DNA from 4 places in the Methylorubrum extorquens genome. Region 3 is predicted to be linked to each of the others. Evidence: riboswitches for the same ligand, from Rfam matches in the RefSeq annotation. Region 3 holds a riboswitch; each other region holds the start of a gene.
The links. A riboswitch is a leader RNA that binds a small molecule or an ion and turns the genes downstream of it on or off. The one in region 3 is predicted to bind cobalamin.
Positions count from the first base shown of each region.

Region 1: it holds a riboswitch for cobalamin, as region 3 does, so the genes downstream of both, J2W78_RS22815 (TonB-dependent siderophore receptor) here and J2W78_RS21390 (CbtB domain-containing protein) in region 3, are expected to answer to the same signal.
Region 2: it holds a riboswitch for cobalamin, as region 3 does, so the genes downstream of both, J2W78_RS15845 (TonB-dependent receptor) here and J2W78_RS21390 (CbtB domain-containing protein) in region 3, are expected to answer to the same signal.
Region 4: it holds a riboswitch for cobalamin, as region 3 does, so the genes downstream of both, J2W78_RS20615 (TonB-dependent receptor plug domain-containing protein) here and J2W78_RS21390 (CbtB domain-containing protein) in region 3, are expected to answer to the same signal.

Region 1 covers NZ_JALJXF010000001.1:4,895,732-4,899,643, reverse strand. The annotation lists gene J2W78_RS22815 (TonB-dependent siderophore receptor) at 1-2,053, opposite strand, end outside; cobalamin riboswitch at 2,215-2,423, opposite strand; gene J2W78_RS22810 (tlde1 domain-containing protein) at 2,868-3,912, shown strand, end outside.
Region 2 covers NZ_JALJXF010000001.1:3,351,497-3,355,408, forward strand. The annotation lists gene ccmB (heme exporter protein CcmB) at 1-421, shown strand, start outside; gene J2W78_RS15835 (hypothetical protein) at 465-728, opposite strand; gene J2W78_RS15840 (hypothetical protein) at 863-1,282, opposite strand; gene J2W78_RS24755 (hypothetical protein) at 1,376-1,507, opposite strand; cobalamin riboswitch at 1,871-2,070, shown strand; gene J2W78_RS15845 (TonB-dependent receptor) at 2,192-3,912, shown strand, end outside.
Region 3 covers NZ_JALJXF010000001.1:4,579,975-4,583,886, reverse strand. The annotation lists gene cobW (cobalamin biosynthesis protein CobW) at 1-847, opposite strand, end outside; gene J2W78_RS21400 (DUF1636 family protein) at 844-1,251, opposite strand; gene J2W78_RS21395 (CbtA family protein) at 1,244-2,017, opposite strand; gene J2W78_RS21390 (CbtB domain-containing protein) at 2,047-2,226, opposite strand; cobalamin riboswitch at 2,268-2,468, opposite strand; gene cobU (bifunctional adenosylcobinamide kinase/adenosylcobinamide-phosphate guanylyltransferase) at 2,535-3,068, shown strand; gene cobO (cob(I)yrinic acid a,c-diamide adenosyltransferase) at 3,068-3,670, shown strand; gene J2W78_RS21375 (PAS domain-containing sensor histidine kinase) at 3,901-3,912, shown strand, end outside.
Region 4 covers NZ_JALJXF010000001.1:4,417,466-4,421,377, reverse strand. The annotation lists gene J2W78_RS20615 (TonB-dependent receptor plug domain-containing protein) at 1-1,541, opposite strand, end outside; cobalamin riboswitch at 1,663-1,859, opposite strand; gene J2W78_RS20610 (NAD(P)/FAD-dependent oxidoreductase) at 2,144-3,037, opposite strand; gene J2W78_RS20605 (class I SAM-dependent methyltransferase) at 3,181-3,912, shown strand, end outside.

The sequences.
Region 1 (3,912 bases), 320 kb from region 3:
ACACGTTCTCGATGTTCAACCCGAAGCGGAAATTCTCGTAGCGGTAATAGGCGAGCGCATCGACCGCGATGTAGGCCGGCAGGGAGAAGCTGTTGACGGCGTCCGCCGCCCGCTCGCCGACGCCGCGCACGCCGCCGCCGAGCCCGAGCCCCTTCCACGGGCCGGCCTGCACCTCGTGGACCGCGAGCAGGCTGCCCGAATGGCGCGGGACGTTGATGAGCGGCGTGCCGACCCGCAGGGTCGGATCTTCGGTGACCACGGCCTCCGCATAGACGTAGCCCGCCAGCAGCTTGATCTCCGGCGTGATCTGGCCGGCAGCGGTCAGCTCGAAGCCCTGGCTGCGCACTCCGCCGACCGCCACGGAGGAGCCGCTTCCGTTGGCTTCCGGCGTCAACACGTTCTCCCGGTCGATCCGGAAGGCCGTGCCGGTGAGCGCCAGAGCACCGCCATAGAGGTCGAGCTTGGCCCCGACCTCGTAGCCGATGCCGGTCTCCGGCGCGAACGGCCCGGAGGCGGCGACGGCGGCGGCATCGGGACCGATATTGGGCCGGAAGCTCGTGCCGACATTGGCGTAGAGGGAGAGTTCGGGCAGCGGCTGGTAGACGAGGCCGGCCCGCGGGGTTGCCGCGAAATAGGTCTGATCGACCTGGGAGCGCGGAATGCGCTCGCGGAACGACTGCTCGAAGAAGTCGAAGCGTACGCCGAGCAGCGCCTTCCATTCGGGCGTGAGGACGATCTGGTCCTGCGCGTAGAGGGCGGTGTTGGTGATCCGTTCGAGGTTGTTGCGTGGGATGGTGATCGGCGGCAGCGGCTGGCCGTAGCGCGGATCGTAGATGTCGATGGCGTAGGGGCTCGTGCGGAAGTTCGAGCGCAGGTAGAGCACGCGGCTATCGGTGCTCTCGCGCTCGAAGCCGAGCAGCATGGTGTGGCCGATGCCGGCGGTGTCGAAGCGCCCGACCACCTCGGCTTGGCCGATCGCCGTGTCCCAGCGGTAATCGCGCACGTTGCGGTCGCGCGAGACGGTGCGGTTGTCGGCCGCGATCGCGCGGATCTCGGCGGATTCGCCCTCCAGCGTGCCGGTGTTGAAGTGGGTGGCGAGCCGCATCTGCCAATCGGCGTTGAAGCGGTGATCGACGCGGACCTGCATCGTGTTGTTGGTCTGATAGGTGCTCTGGCCCGGCTCGCCGAGGAACCGCGAGATCGGCAAGAGCCCAAGCCGCCCGTTGAGGGCGATGACGCCGCGGTCGAACACGATGCGGTTGCGCAGAAACTCCGTCTCGACGGTGATCCGCGTGTCCGGGGTGATCTGCCAGCTCAGGACGGGCGCGACGAGCAGCCGGTCGCTGTCGACGAAATCGCGGAAGCTGCCCTGGCGGCCGGCGGCGAGGTTGAAGCGGTAGGCGAGCGTGCCCTCCTCGTTCAGCGCGCCGCCGGTATCGACCGTGCCGCGGAACTGCCCGAACGAGTCCCACAACCCGCCCATCTCGACGAAGCGCTCGACGGTTGGCTGCTTGGTGATGATGTTGACGAGCCCGCCCGGATCGCTGCGCCCGAACAGCCCGCCGCCGGGGCCTTTGAGCACCTCGACGCGCTCGACGTTCTGGGCGTCGGGCGGGGGCGGCGTGCCGCGGTTGAGCGGAAAGCCGTTCTTGTAGATCTCGGAGGTGGTGACGCCGCGGATGGCGTAGCTGAACACGGACAGGCCGCCGAAATTGTTCTGCTGCGCCACGCCCGGCGTATAGTTGAAGACCCGATCGACACGGGTGGCGGCGAGATCCGTGATGACCTCGCGCGGGGCGACCGTGACGATTTGGGGCACGTCGCGCTGGGGCGTATCGGTCTTGGTGCTGCTCACCGCGCGGTCGACGCGGTAGCCCGGCGTCGGCCCGATCAGGCCGATCGTGCCGGCCGCCGCCGTCCGCCCATCGGGCGCGCCGTTGCCGACGCCCCGGCTCCGGCTTTCGCCTTCGACCGCAAGCTCCTCCAGGGTGACCGATTCCTGCGCCCGCGCCTCCGGGACGGTCAGGCCGGCGCAGAGCAGCGCGGCGAGCATCCAATGCGGGCGCCGGATCGGGACGTCGATGGCGTTGAGGCTCGTCCGAACTGTCACAAGGCGCGCTCTGGCTGTTCGGACGCGCGCCCGAGCGGGTGCCCGCCGGGAGCGCAGGGAACGCTCCCACCGATCAGGCACGCCGCCGGAGCACCCCGCCCGGGGGACATCGTCGCGCCAAGGCAGGTCTCCTGGCTCACGGGTCAGCGCCCCCATCTCGGCCTTCCCGGTGCAGGGCACCAGTGACCGTCGGCGACGGAGGCTCGCCGCTCACAGTTGCGGGGGCAGCTTCGGCCTCGCCCGGACGGGCTTACCGAATTCCCTCTTAGCCCTCGGACATGCATCCGGGGGAACCTTGGCCGCAGCAACTTCGCTGCGATGCGGCGCAGGGTCAACATGCCGAACAATGAAATGTAACAACATCACACAGTCTGTGGCCCGCAGAGCACAAGGGTCCAGCAGCAAGTCGCGTGGCGGGTGCGCTTTCTTCATCGGCTCGAACGCGAGGACACGAGCCAATAGCGACGGTCCGATCGGCCTCGTTGTCGGCTGTCGATCGCGAATTAGCGGTGGGTCGAGAGGCCGGCCCCTCACCGCCTCGTGGCGCGCACCAGCCATCGAGAAGATGCATCGAACGATTTTCGAAGGACGGGACCGAGCTTTAGGCAAGATTAACCAAGATCCCGTTCAATGACGAAGGCTTAAGGTTGATCCTTCCCTAATCGGCGAAGCCATCTCGTTTGTCATTCTGGCACAGATAGGCCGGGGATGACGGCGCGAGGCCGTGTGGGATCCGCGTTGTCGAGTACCGCCCGCAATGGACATCGCTGAGCTCGTCCAGAGCCGCTCCGCCCGGCCCGTCATCCGCCGCCGCCGGCGCCCGCCTGTCGCGGCGCTCGCGTTGACCGCCCTCGGCGGTCTCGCGGTCGCCGGGATGCTGCAACCGCAGGATCGGGCCGCGCCTGCCCCCGTGGAAACCGCGCAGGTCTCGGGCGAGACCGAAGGGGCGGAGACCGTGCAGGCCGCGCCCGGCGCGCTGGCCTGGATGCTCGATCCCACCCCCGTTCTCGACACCGCGTCACGCGGCTTCGTCCCGCGGACCCCGCAGGCTTCCGCCTTCCGGGCGCCGCCCGCCTCGGAGCCTTCCGCGCCGGAGCCGGCCCCGACCCTGGCCGCCCTCCCCGCGGACCAAGCCGCCGACGCCGCGCCCGCAGTCACGCCGCGCCCGGCTGCGCCGACGGCCCGCCTCGCCCTCACGGTGCCACTGCCGGTGCGGCGGCCCGACGAATTCCGCTACGAGCCGCGCATGCAGACCGCCCGGGCGGCGACGCCTCGGATCGCCACGGCATCCGCGGCGCGCGCCTCCACCGAGCCGACCCGCAGCGTGTTCAGCGCCGCCGTTACCGACAACCGCAACTTCCTCGAGAAGATGTTCGATCTGCCGGGCTCGGCGCCCGCGCCTGCCTCTGCCTCGGACAAGGCGATGGCCTATGCCGGGCTCGACAGCGGAGCGGTCGATTCGGCGGCGCGGCGGCGCGTCGTGCCCGGCCCGGTCTCCGAGCCGGGGGTCGCCGTCTACGATATCAGCGCCGCCACCGTAACGCTGCCGAGCGGCGAGGTGCTGGAGGCCCATTCCGGCCTCGGCGTCGCCCAGGACAACCCGGACCACGTCCATGTCCGGATGCGCGGCGCCACCCCGCCCGGCGTCTACGATCTGCGGGAGCGCGAGGCCCTGTTCCACGGGGTGCGGGCGATCCGCCTCAACCCGGTCGGCGGCTCGGCCGCCATCCACGGGCGCGACGGCATCCTCGCCCACACCTACATGCTGGGCCCGAGCGGCGCCTCGAACGGCTGCGTCGTGT
Region 2 (3,912 bases), 1.2 Mb from region 3:
GATGACCGCCGCCGCGGTGCCGCTGGAGCTGGTGGTGCTGGCCAAGGTTCTGGCCTCCTGGCTCACCACTGGTCTGCCTCTGGCGCTCGCTTCTCCGCTGTTCGGCCTGCTGGTGGCACTCTCCCCGAAGGCCATGGGTGCCACGGCCCTGACGCTTGCCCTGGGCACGCCGGCCCTGGCCTTCATCGGCGCCGTCGGCGCGGCGTTGACCGCCACCATCCGTCGGGGCGGCCTGATCCTGGCCATTATCGTACTGCCGCTGATGGTGCCGACTCTGATCTTCGGGGTCTCAGCGGCCGAGGCTGCCGTGGGCGGCACGGTGCCGTTCACGACCCCGTTGACGGTGCTGGCCGCCTTGAGCCTGATCGCGGCGGTGGTCGGCACCCTGGCCGCCGCCGCCGCGCTACGCTGGTCGGAGTGACCCTGGCGCGGCGCTCGGGAGGCTGCGTCTCGGTTCGCCGGATCTACTTATCGCAGCCGATGCAGATCCCGGTGTCGATCTTGTCGTTCTTCTTCTCCATGGCGTTCTCGCGATCGGGATTTCCCGAGCCACGAGTCGCACCGCCCGCCCCGGGAGGCGGCATGGTCTGACCGACGGCCGAGGTGTTCGGTGCGTAGATGGTCGAGGTCGGACCACCACCGGTACCGGTCTGCGCCGGCCCTTGGGCGGCAGCGGATGTGGCGAGGGCCGCGACCAGAACCGCGGCAAACGAGAGACGTGTGATCATCGGCAAACTCCCTTGGAGCTGGAACGCACTAGACCCCTGAGGGTTCATGCCGATCCACCGCCGGAAGCTGGCTCACTATCGGTTCTCGCGAGCACCGTTCTATCAAGATCAAGCTCGGCAGCGCTTCTCCGGATTCAGTCAGGCCAGCAGATCGTCGCTTCGCGCAGTCCCATCAGATGGGCTTCGCCGAGCCCGAACGAAGGAGAGGCATCGAACACCTCGCCCGCCACGCTCACCTCGCAGGCTTCGCCGAGAGCGCCACCGGCGCACAGTTCGAGGGCACGTGTGCGGCCTTGCGTCTCCGCGGCCGCGATCCGGATCAGAAGCTTGCCGGCCAAGCGGATATTGCCCGCTGCATCCTCCGGCAACAGGCCGATGCAGGTGATCTCGTCGTCGGTCGCGTGGACGAGGTGGCAATGATCGAGCGTGACGCGTTCACCGACATGGTGACGGGCCGCGGCGGCGAAGGCCGCTGCGTCCGCATGCGCTTCGAATGCGTGAGCGCCGCTCGGGAGCAGAAGGCCGCTCAGGATGAAAACGCATTCGACTCGCATGGAGAACCCCACCGCACGATTGTGACCGCGCAAACTTCGCAATTTGCAGGCCGAAATCGATCAGGGGACGGCGCATTCCGGGAATCGGCGATGTCAGCGGGTCTGTCCGGTCTCGGGAGCGTGGGTGTTCTGGCTGTCGGTCGGGCCGGTCAGCGTGAAGGCGAAGACGACTAGCCCCGCAAGGATCATCAGCGCGACGGGGAACACGAACATCCAACGGGGCATATCTGGCATCCATGAGCGGGCATTCGGAGCACCGAAACCCTTGGGCAGCCGAATGGCTCCGCCTGAGCTGATGAGATCGGAGCCGAACATATGCGACAAATGCATGCCCGATCCGACGCGTCGGCGATTGCTTTGTGCACTGCAACCTGAGAAATCATGGCCATGCCGGATCGCGATGGCGTCGCGGTCCTGCAGCCCTTCTTGGGCGTTTCCTCCCTAGACTTCGGGCCGTCCTTCGGGGCGGCCTTTTTTCTTTTTGGCTGCCATGCGCCCCTGCGCACAGGCCCGATCCGCGATTGTGGATCGCCCCTCGCAACGGGGCACCCCGGGCGACGGGCGCATTGACCGATGCGCAGCCTTGGCGATAGCTTGACCGTTGACGGTTCCCGCAAGGGATCAAAAGGGAACGCGGTGGAGGGCTTTCGAGCCAGATCCCGCGGCTGCCCCCGCAACTGTGAGCGGAGAGCCCTCCATCACCACGTCACTGGGCATGCCTCGCCTGGGAAGACGATGGGGGACAACGACCCGTGAGCCAGGAGACCTGCCGTCAGCCGTGGTCACACGCGAGCCATGCCGGGCGGGGTGTCCCAGCAGGTGTCGAGACGCTGAAGGCTCGTGGCCCGCAGCGGATCGGCCTCGGTCGCGGTGACGTGCCACCGTTGCTGCCGAGGCCTCGTTTCCATCATGTCCCCCCTTCACCGCCGCTCCTGCGGCTGGTCTCTTCTGTCCGCCGTCGCCGCCCTCCCGCTCACACTGTCCGGCCCGGTTCGGGCTCAGGCACTGCTGACGCATCTCGATGAGATCGCGGTGCAAGGCGGTACCGGGATCGGCTTGCCCGCCAACGCGCCGGCCGACGCCGTCGGAGCGGAGGCCGCCGCGGCCCTGCGGACGCCGAGTCTGACGCAGTCCTCGCCCGTCGGCCTCAACCTGCGCACGCCATCGCGCTCGGCGAGCCGTCTCGGTCTCACGCCGCTGGAAACACCGGCAAGCCTCGACATCATCTCGGGCGAGACGATCCGTCTGCGCGGTCAGACCAGCGTGCTGGAAGCCGTGTCGCAGAACGGCACCGGCATCACGGCCTTCGGCTCGCCGGGCAATGGACTCGGCTTCTTCACCGCCCGCGGCTTTGCCGGTCAGAATTCGATCCAGACGCTGTTCGACGGCACCCGGCTCTACGTCGGCGCCAACACCGTTACCTTCCCGTTCGACACGTGGAACGTGGAACGGATCGAGGTGCTGCGCGGGCCGGCCTCGGTTCTCTACGGGGACGGGGCCATCGGCGGCATCGTCAACGTCGTCTCGAAGAAGCCGCTGTTCACGCCGCTCAACGTCGCGCGCTTCGGTCTCGGTGAGGACGGCATCGCCCGCGCGGCGGTCGACTCGACCGGGCCGATCGGCGAGTCGCTCGCCTACCGCCTCAATGTCAGCGGCAACCGTGCCGACGGCTGGATCACGCCGGAGGGCGACTTCCGCAACCTCGCGGTCTCGGGCGCACTGACGCTCCAGGCGAATCCGGATCTGGCCTTCACGCTCAGCCACGATCTCGGCTACCAGGAGCCCACCCGCTACTGGGGCTCGCCGCTGGTGAACGGGCGTGTCCCCGACGCCATCCGCTTCAACAACTACAACGTCCGCGATTCGAAGATCGCCTGGACCGACAACTGGACGCAGTTCCGGACGGAGTGGACCCCCTCGGCCGACGTGACGGTGCGCAACACCGCCTACCGCCTTCAAAGCCGCCGGCATTGGCGCGACGTCGAGCAGTACCGCTTCAACCCGACAACCGGCCTCGTCGACCGCTCCGACTATCTTGAAATCTACCACAGCCAGGAACAGGTCGGGAATCGGTTCGACGCGACCTTCCGCGGTTCCCTTTTCGGGTTAGCCAACACGTTCTCGGCCGGCTTCGACGTGAACCACGTGAGCTTCCGGCACACCAACAACTTCACCTTCTCCGAAACGCCGACGAGCGTGCCCCTGAACAACTACGATCCCGGCTTCTTCCCGCCGGAAGGGCGGGCGAGCCCGGCCTACGCCACGCGCACGAACCAAGCTTCGGTCTTCGCCGAGGATCGGCTTTTCCTGACCGACCGGTTGTCGTTCCTCACCGGCGTGCGCTTCGATGCGCCGCGTCTGTACCGGGAGGATCTGCGCAGCGGCGCGACCTTCGAGCGCTCGTTCCGCGCCCTCGGCTACCGCTTCGCGCTGCTCTACGAGCCGACGCCGGACACATCGCTCTATGCGCAATACGCCACCGCGACGGATCCGGTGAACAGCCTGATCACTCTCTCGCAATCGCTGGCCGGCTTCGAACTCTCGACTGGCCGTCAGGTCGAGGTCGGCGCCAAGGGCCTCGTTTTCGGCGGCGCCGTCGAGTGGACGCTGGCCGGCTACCGCATCGTCAA
Region 3 (3,912 bases):
ACACGCCCTCGGTCTCGGCGGCCTTCTCCACGCGGGCGGAGAGATCTTCCGGGCTGCCGGCGATGCCGACCGGGATCGCGACGGATTCGAAATCGTCGTGGTCGTGATCCTCGCCCTCGCCGTGATGCGAGGGCCGGGCGTCGAGGTCGTTCTCGGCCGCCGCTGCGATGCCGAGCAGGACCCGCGGGTCGAGCCGGCCGTGCTCGGTCGCGACGATCTCGACGGCGCGCGGCAGATGCGCCTCGATCTCGGCGCGGACTTGTCGGAGGCCGGCCTCGTCGAGCAGGTCGGCCTTGTTGAGCACCACGAGGTCGGCGCAGAGGATCTGGTCCTCGAACACCTCCTCCAGCGGGTTGTCGTGATCGACCGATTGGTCGGCCGCGCGCTGGTTGGCAAGCGCCTCGGGGTCCTCGGCGAACATCCCCGCGGCGACCGCCGGGCCGTCCACCACCGCGACCACGCCGTCCACGGTGACCCGCGAGCGGATCGCCGGCCACTGGAACGCCTGAACCAGGGGCTTGGGCAGGGCGAGGCCGGAGGTCTCGATCAGGATATGCTCCGGCGGCTCGGGCCGGTCGAGAAGCTTGGTCAGCGCCGGCACGAAGTCGTCGGCGACCGTGCAGCAGATGCAGCCGTTGGGCAGCTCCACCACCGAATCCTCGTTGCAGCCCTCGATGCCGCAGGCGGCGAGGAACGAGCCGTCGAAGCCGAGATCGCCGAACTCGTTGACGATGATCGCGAGCCGGCGCCCGCGGGCGTTCTCGACGGTGTGGCGCACGAGCGTCGTCTTGCCAGCCCCGAGGAAGCCGGTGACGATGGTGCAGGGAATCTTTTCGACGAGGCTCATGATGGGGTCTCCCCTCGGGCCGCCTTGAGCGGCGGGATGCGGGCCACGACGCCCTTGCGAAACGCCTCCGGCCGCTCGCGCCAGGGCACGACGCCGTCGGGGGTTTCGAGGTAGCGGCGCAGACCCGCCAGGATGGTACGGGCGGCGGTATCGGGGTCTTCGAGCGCGTCGAAGTCGCCGTAGACGTAGGTCCAGCGGTTCGGTGAGGCGACCGCCACGGTGCAGGGCCGCTTGCAGACCGAGAGGCACTCGGCCCCCTCGATCGTCAGGCCCGGCACGGGCGCGCGCCCGGCCTCCGCATGCAAAGCGGCCAGCAACTTGGCCCCGGCGCGTGGCTCGGAGGCATCGCCCGCCGCGCGGCAGGTGGTGCAGACCGACAGGATGGCGGTGTCCGAATCAGGCATTCGCGCGGGCACCCGCCTCGCGGCCGAACAGGCCCCAGGCCCAGCCATAGGCCAGCCCGATCACCGCCCAGAACACGAAGCCGATGGCGAGCGAGCGCGCGGCGAACTGCGCGGCCGTGGCCGGCGGCACCTGCGAGCCCACGGTGTCGATCGATTGCGGCGCGCCCGCGAGATGCGGCGCGACGATGAGGACGAGGCCGCCCAGGATCGTCAGCGGCACCCGCCGCACGGCGATCAGGTAGAGGCCGAGCCCGGTCGCCACCACCGTCATCAGCCACCACGCCTGGCGCAGCACGAGCGGCGCGGCGCCCATGCCCGGCAGTTCCGGCGGCAGGCCGATGGCGGGTGCCAGCGCCACCGCAAGGAAGCCGGCGATGCCGACGACGAGGCCGCCCTGCGGGGTCGGCTCGCGGCGAAGCGCCAGCATCACCGCCGCCAGAAGCAGCGCGTAGCCGACGCCGCCGACCAGCGTTGCGAGACCGGTGAAGGCCATGCGCTGCAGGCCCGGTGCGGGCTGCCACTCGTCGGCCTTGCCGTGGTCGTGCCCGCCCTCGCCGTGACTGTGCTGGGACGGCGCGTGGGCCGGTACGATCAAGGCGGCGAAGGGGGCGTCGGTTGTCGGTGTGAGGGCGGCATGCGCCCCCTCGCCCTCATAGGTCTCCGCTTGAAGGATCAGCGGGGAGGTCAGCGCGAGCTGAAGGCCCGTCGCGACGACGGACGCGAGGAAGCCGGCGACGAGCGCCGCCGACAGCAATCGGGTGATCATGGAACTGCTTGAAGCCGCTGGAACGCGGATCAGTGGCAGGGGAAGTTCTGCGCGTGGCGGAAATCGTGCGCCGCGTTGTGCAGCACGGTCGCCGGAGCGAAGCCCGCCACGAAGACGAGACCGAGGCCGAGGAAGGCGGCGACGAGAAGCGCGCGGGCGCCCTCGGCGGAGCGGGTGGTGGCCTGGGTCTGAAGGGTCGCAGTCGTCATCGGGTCACGGGCTCCGGCCGCCCCACCGGCGGCGTTCGAGAACAAAACTTCGCGGGACGGCAGGTCTCCTGGCTCGCGGCTGGTGTCGTGCCTGCCGCCTTCCCGGATCACCCGGTGGCTCGTGGCAGGAACTCGCCGCTTACAGTTGCGGGGGCAGCCGCGGAATCGAGGTTCTTGGAGAAACCTCTCACCGCATTCCCTTTTCACCCCGTTGCCGGGGCACCGTCACGGGCCGCTTGTAACGCGGAGCGGCCAGCCTTGCAAAGCGCCATTGCGTGAACGGACGCCCCCGGTGCAAACCGGCGGTCATGACGGAGGCTGCACCCGACCGGATGACCCTGGTGCTCGGCGGCGCGCGCTCGGGCAAGAGCGCCTATGCCGAGCGGCTGATCGAGGCCTGTCCGGCTCCTTGGCTCTACATCGCCACGGCGCAGGCCTGGGACGAGGAGATGCGCGTCCGCATCCATGAGCACCGGGCGCGGCGCTCGGGCTCCTGGCAGACCCTCGACGTGCCGACGGCCCTGCCGGAGGCGGTGGCCGCCGCGACCGGGCCGGTACTGGTCGATTGCCTGACGCTCTGGCTCACCAACCTGCTGCTGGCCGAGGCCGATCTCGAAGCGGCCACCGACGCCCTGGCACGGGCCTGCGCCGCGGCGCCGGGCCCGCTGGTGCTCGTGGCCAACGAAGTCGGCCTCGGCATCGTGCCGGACAACGCGCTCGCCCGCCGCTTCCGCGATGCGGCCGGGCGGCTGCACCAGCGGTTGGCGCGCGACGCCGACCGGGTCGTGCTCACCGTCGCCGGCCTGCCGCTGACGGTCAAACCCTCACGCGAGAATCCTTGATGACCGAAGACGATACCCGCCACCGCGAAAAGATGGCCAAGCGCAAGGCGGTGCAGGACGCCGAGGTCGCCTCGAAGAAGATCGAGAAGGGCCTGCTCATCGTCCATACCGGCCCCGGCAAGGGCAAGACGACCGCCGCGCTCGGCCTCGTGCTGCGCATGCTCGGGCGCGGCCACCGGGTCGGCGTGGTGCAGTTCATCAAGGGCGCCTGGGACACCGGCGAGGCCCGCGCGCTGAAAAACTTCGGCGATCAAATCGCGTGGCACGCGCTGGGCGAGGGCTTCACCTGGGAGACGCAGGACAAGGCCCGCGACATCGCCGCCTGCGCCAACGCCTGGGACACGGCCAAGACGCTGATGGCGGATTCCAGCATCCGCCTGCTCGTCCTCGACGAGTTGAACATCGCCCTGCGCTACGACTACCTCGACCTTGAGGCGGTGCTCGCGGACCTGGCCGCCCGGCGCCCCGACCTCCACGTCGTCGTGACCGGCCGCAACGCCAAGCCGGCGCTCATCGAGGCCGCCGACCTCGTCACCGAGATGGGCAGCGTGAAGCACCATTTTTCCGCAGGCGTGAAGGCGCAGGAGGGGATCGAGTTTTGAGTTCGCGCGTCGTCGCGCGATTCTGGATTCCAAACCCAATCTGATTGACGCGGCAAAGGGCTGCTCAGGGCGGAAAGCAGATGTTGATGCCATGACTGCGAGCGGACACGTCGCATTCATTGCATCGGAAGCGCACGAAACCAACATCGGTCAATTGACCTGGCCGACGGCGTCCGCCTCATGGATCCATGACGCAAGTTTCTGAGCCGTGGATCGGCCGCGAATGTGGGATGTCCGCCTAC
Region 4 (3,912 bases), 160 kb from region 3:
GTGAAGCTCGCGTTGGTGTTGATGAGGTTGGTGAAGTCGTTGCGGTAATAGGTGGCTCCGACCAGAACCCGGTCGCCGAGCGGCTGCTCGAAGCCCGCATCGTAGCCGAGGCTCTCCTCGGGCTTGAGGTTCGGGTTGGCGAAGAAGTTGAACGCCGGGAAGCTCTGGTAGAGTTGGCTCAGCGTCGGCGCCTTGAAGCCCGTCCCGACGCTGCCCTTCAGGCGCGTGTCCGTGAACGGCAAGATGTAACTCGGTGCGACCCGGAATGTGGTGGCCGGGCCGAACTGGTCGTTCTCGTCATGGCGGAGATTGGCGACGAGGAAGGCGCGGTTGAACGGCGTGAGCTGCACCTCGCCGTAACCCGCGGTGTTGCCGTTCCTCGCCCGCAAGGAGTCGGGAACGGAGCCCGGCGAGGTCGTGAACAGGCTCTCCTCGTCCCGCTGGGCGCCGAACAACACGATGTTGCCGGGTGAGAGCAGATAGTCGCCGCGATACTCAAAGCGTGTCCGTTCGCCCAAGCCCGTGGTCCCGTCGGGTGTCGCCAGCGGATCGAGAGGCCCCTGCTGCCGGTTGAACAGGTTCGAGTAGTTGATGGCGAGGATGTTGTGGAAGCCGGCGAACGGCGTCCACTCGGCCTCGTTGCGGGTGAAGATTTGCTGGACCGCCGCCTCGCTGCGGAAGGCCGCGGGTGCCGCCGGGAAGGTGCTGAAGTCGTCGCCGGTCAGCAGCAGCCGTGAGTTGATGAAGCGCGTGACCGAGTTGATGCGGAACGTGTCGGTGAACTGGTAGCCGAACTTCGCCGAGACGGTCTCGTTGTCGTAGAAGTTCGGATGGATCGGGCGCCCGAACGGCACGAGGTCGGGCGGCGTGACGGGGGTTGCGGCCGCCCGGAAATGGGCGACCGAGACCGAGTAGTCGAAGCCGTTCTCGGCACCGCTGATCCGACCCGACTGGTTGAAGGTCCCGAACGAGCCGCCCTCCAGGCGCAGCGACGCCCGCGCCGGCCCCTCGCCGCGCTTGGTCGTGAAGGAAATCACGCCGCCGATGGCGTCCGAGCCGTAGAGGCCGCTCTGGGGGCCGCGCAGCACCTCGATGCGCGCGAGGTCGTCCGTCAGGAGTTGGCCGAAGTCGAACGACCCGTTGCCGTTCGACGGGTCGGTCGCGTCGATGCCATCGATCAGCACCTTGGTGTGGTTGGAGTTGGCGCCTCGGATGAAGACGGAGGTCTGGCCGCCGGGACCACCCGTCTGAACGACGTTGAGGCCCGGCACCTGCTGGAGCGCGTCCGGCACGGTGCGGCGCTGCTGCTGTTCGAGTGTCCGCTCGGTCAGCACGGTCACGCTCGATCCCACCTGGGCGGTCGGTGTCGGCACGCCGGTCGCCGCGACCGAGATTTCGTCGAGGGTGGTCTCGACGCCGGCCGGGGCGGCAGCGAAGGGGGCGGCGGTTTGCTGGGCCGCGGCGGGAGCGCAGGCGAGGATGGGAAGGGCGCAGGACAAAGCCAGCGCTCCGCGAAGCGCGGATCGGCAGAGATGGGGCACGGCGACAGGGCCTCGGGCAACGGCAGTGGCACGTCACCGCGAACGAGGCCTCGGCGCTCGCGTCCCGATGGGATCACGCCGCTTCGACACCCGCCAGGACACCCCGCCCGACGCGTTTCGCGTGTGACCACGACTGACGGCAGGTCTCCTGGCTCGCGGGTCGCTGCCCTCTCACCGTCTTCCCGGGCGAGGCTGCCCAGTGACATGGTGGCGGAAGGCTCGCCGCTTACAGTTGCGGGGGCAGCCGCGGCATTGAGCTTTCGCCCTCACCGCGTTCCCTTTTGATCCCCGAGGGGAACCGTCAAGCGAGTGTTATTTCAGGGCCGCGCGTCGAGTCAATGAAATCGAAGCCCGGACTTCCTCCGTCTTCGTGCCGAACAGCATCCACCCGCTGAACGACGGCTTCGCGCCATTGGCGGACCTCTGCATCCGATCTCACGAAGGTCTGCTTACACAAGAAGAGTAGCCGCACGCATCGAAAGCTGCTGCCGCGGTGGATGGCGGCGCACACCACCCGGTCGCAGGAAGCGGTGCGAGACTCCTGGAGTTTGGCAACAGGCTTCGGGTGGGCAGCGGGGTTTAAGCGGCATCCACCGCCGCTCTCAAACCACCATCGATTGCTGGGCGAAGATGCCCGCCATCGCACCTTGCGATGATGCCTGGGTGACTGAGGGCATTCCGGGGGTGGCGAGGTCACCGGCGGCGTAGATGCCGGGCACGTTGGTTTCGCGGCGCTCGTCGACCTTGAGGGCGATGCCGCCGGGCGTGTCGACCGTGGCGAGGCCCAGTGTTTCATGCAGGCGTGCCGAGGGCTTGTTGCGAGGATGCGCGAACAGGATGTCGACCGGGACATGGAGGCCGGTGTCGACAATGACGCCGGCAGCATCGCCCCCGTGATTCACGACCTCGACGATCCGGCCATCCACGACAGGTACGTTGCGGCTCGCCAGACTGGCGCGGATGTCGGGCTTGATGTCGTGACCGTCGGCGAAGAGCGTCAACGTGTCGGTCCAATCGCGATACAGCTTGGCAAAGTTGTTCGACTGGGGCCCGGACCAGACAAGGCCCCAGTGCCGGCCCGCGACCTCGAAGCCGTCGCAATAGGGGCATGGCACGATGGACTTGCCCCAGCCTTCGGCAAAGCCCGGGACAGCGGGCATTTGATCGGCGACGCCATAGCTCAGGATCAGGCGGCGCGCCCCGAGGCTTTCGCCATCGCCGGTCAGGACGGAAAAATCGTCGATGGCTCCGGAAACGCTGTCGGCCCGCGCGCTGACCAGCCTGATCGTGGGGTAGCGCGCCAACTGCCGGCGCGCCTCGGCCAGGATGTCCGATGGTGGCTTGTGGTCGTGGCCGAGCAGGCCGTGCGAATGGCCAGCGAAGCGGTTACGCGGCAGGCCGGTGTCGAGAACGGTGACCTTGCGGCGGGCACGGCCGAGCTGCAGGGCGCCGGCGAGGCCGGCAAAGCTGCCGCCGATGATGATCACATCATCCATGGTGATGAGCTCCGCGTCGCGAATGGCGGGGGGGCCAAGTCTGGCGCGCGACCGCTTCGGCGGCCTTCCCCTTTGGCTTGCGTTCGCCGACTTTATAAGAATATAAATTTTGAACGCAATTTATTTTTCGAGAAGGGTTTGACATGGCGGAGCGAGATGCCGTTCAGGCCGCCGATTGGAAGGGTCAGGACGGGGGGCGCTGGGTCGCTTACCAAGCCCGGCTCGAAGCCATGCTGGCTCCGTTCGGTAAGGCCGCTCTCGAAGCCGCCGCGCCCGCGGCGGGCGAGCACGTGCTCGACGTCGGCTGCGGCGCTGGCGCATCGAGTTTCGCTCTGGCCGCCCGTGTCGGCGCGAAGGGGCACGTGCTGGGCGTGGACATATCCGAACCGCTGATCGGCAGAGCTCGCGCCCTCGCGCCAAGGGATATGCCGGCCATGTTCCAGCTGGCCGACGCCGGCAGCGTCGCGCTGCCCGAGGGCGCGTTCGACATCCTGTTCTCGCGGTTCGGGGTGATGTTCTTCGACGATCCGATAGGGACGTTCGAGCATCTGCGCCGCGCGCTCCGGCCGGGCGGCCGGGTCGCCTTCGTCTGTTGGCGCGGCGCGGCCGAGAACGATTGGGTGCGCCTCCCGATGAGCGCGATCAACGACATCGTCCCGCCGACTGCGCGGCCCGATCCCGAGGCACCTAGCCCTTTCGCGTTCGGCGACCGCGGGCGGGTGGAGCGCATCCTGTCGGCGGCCGGCTTCACCGATATCGATATCGCGCCCTTCGATGCTTCCGTCCCGTTCGGCGAGGGCGAGACGCGGGACGCGGCAATCGACGACGCGGTGGAGATGACGTTCGAGGTCGGCCCGCTGGCACGCGCACTCGCT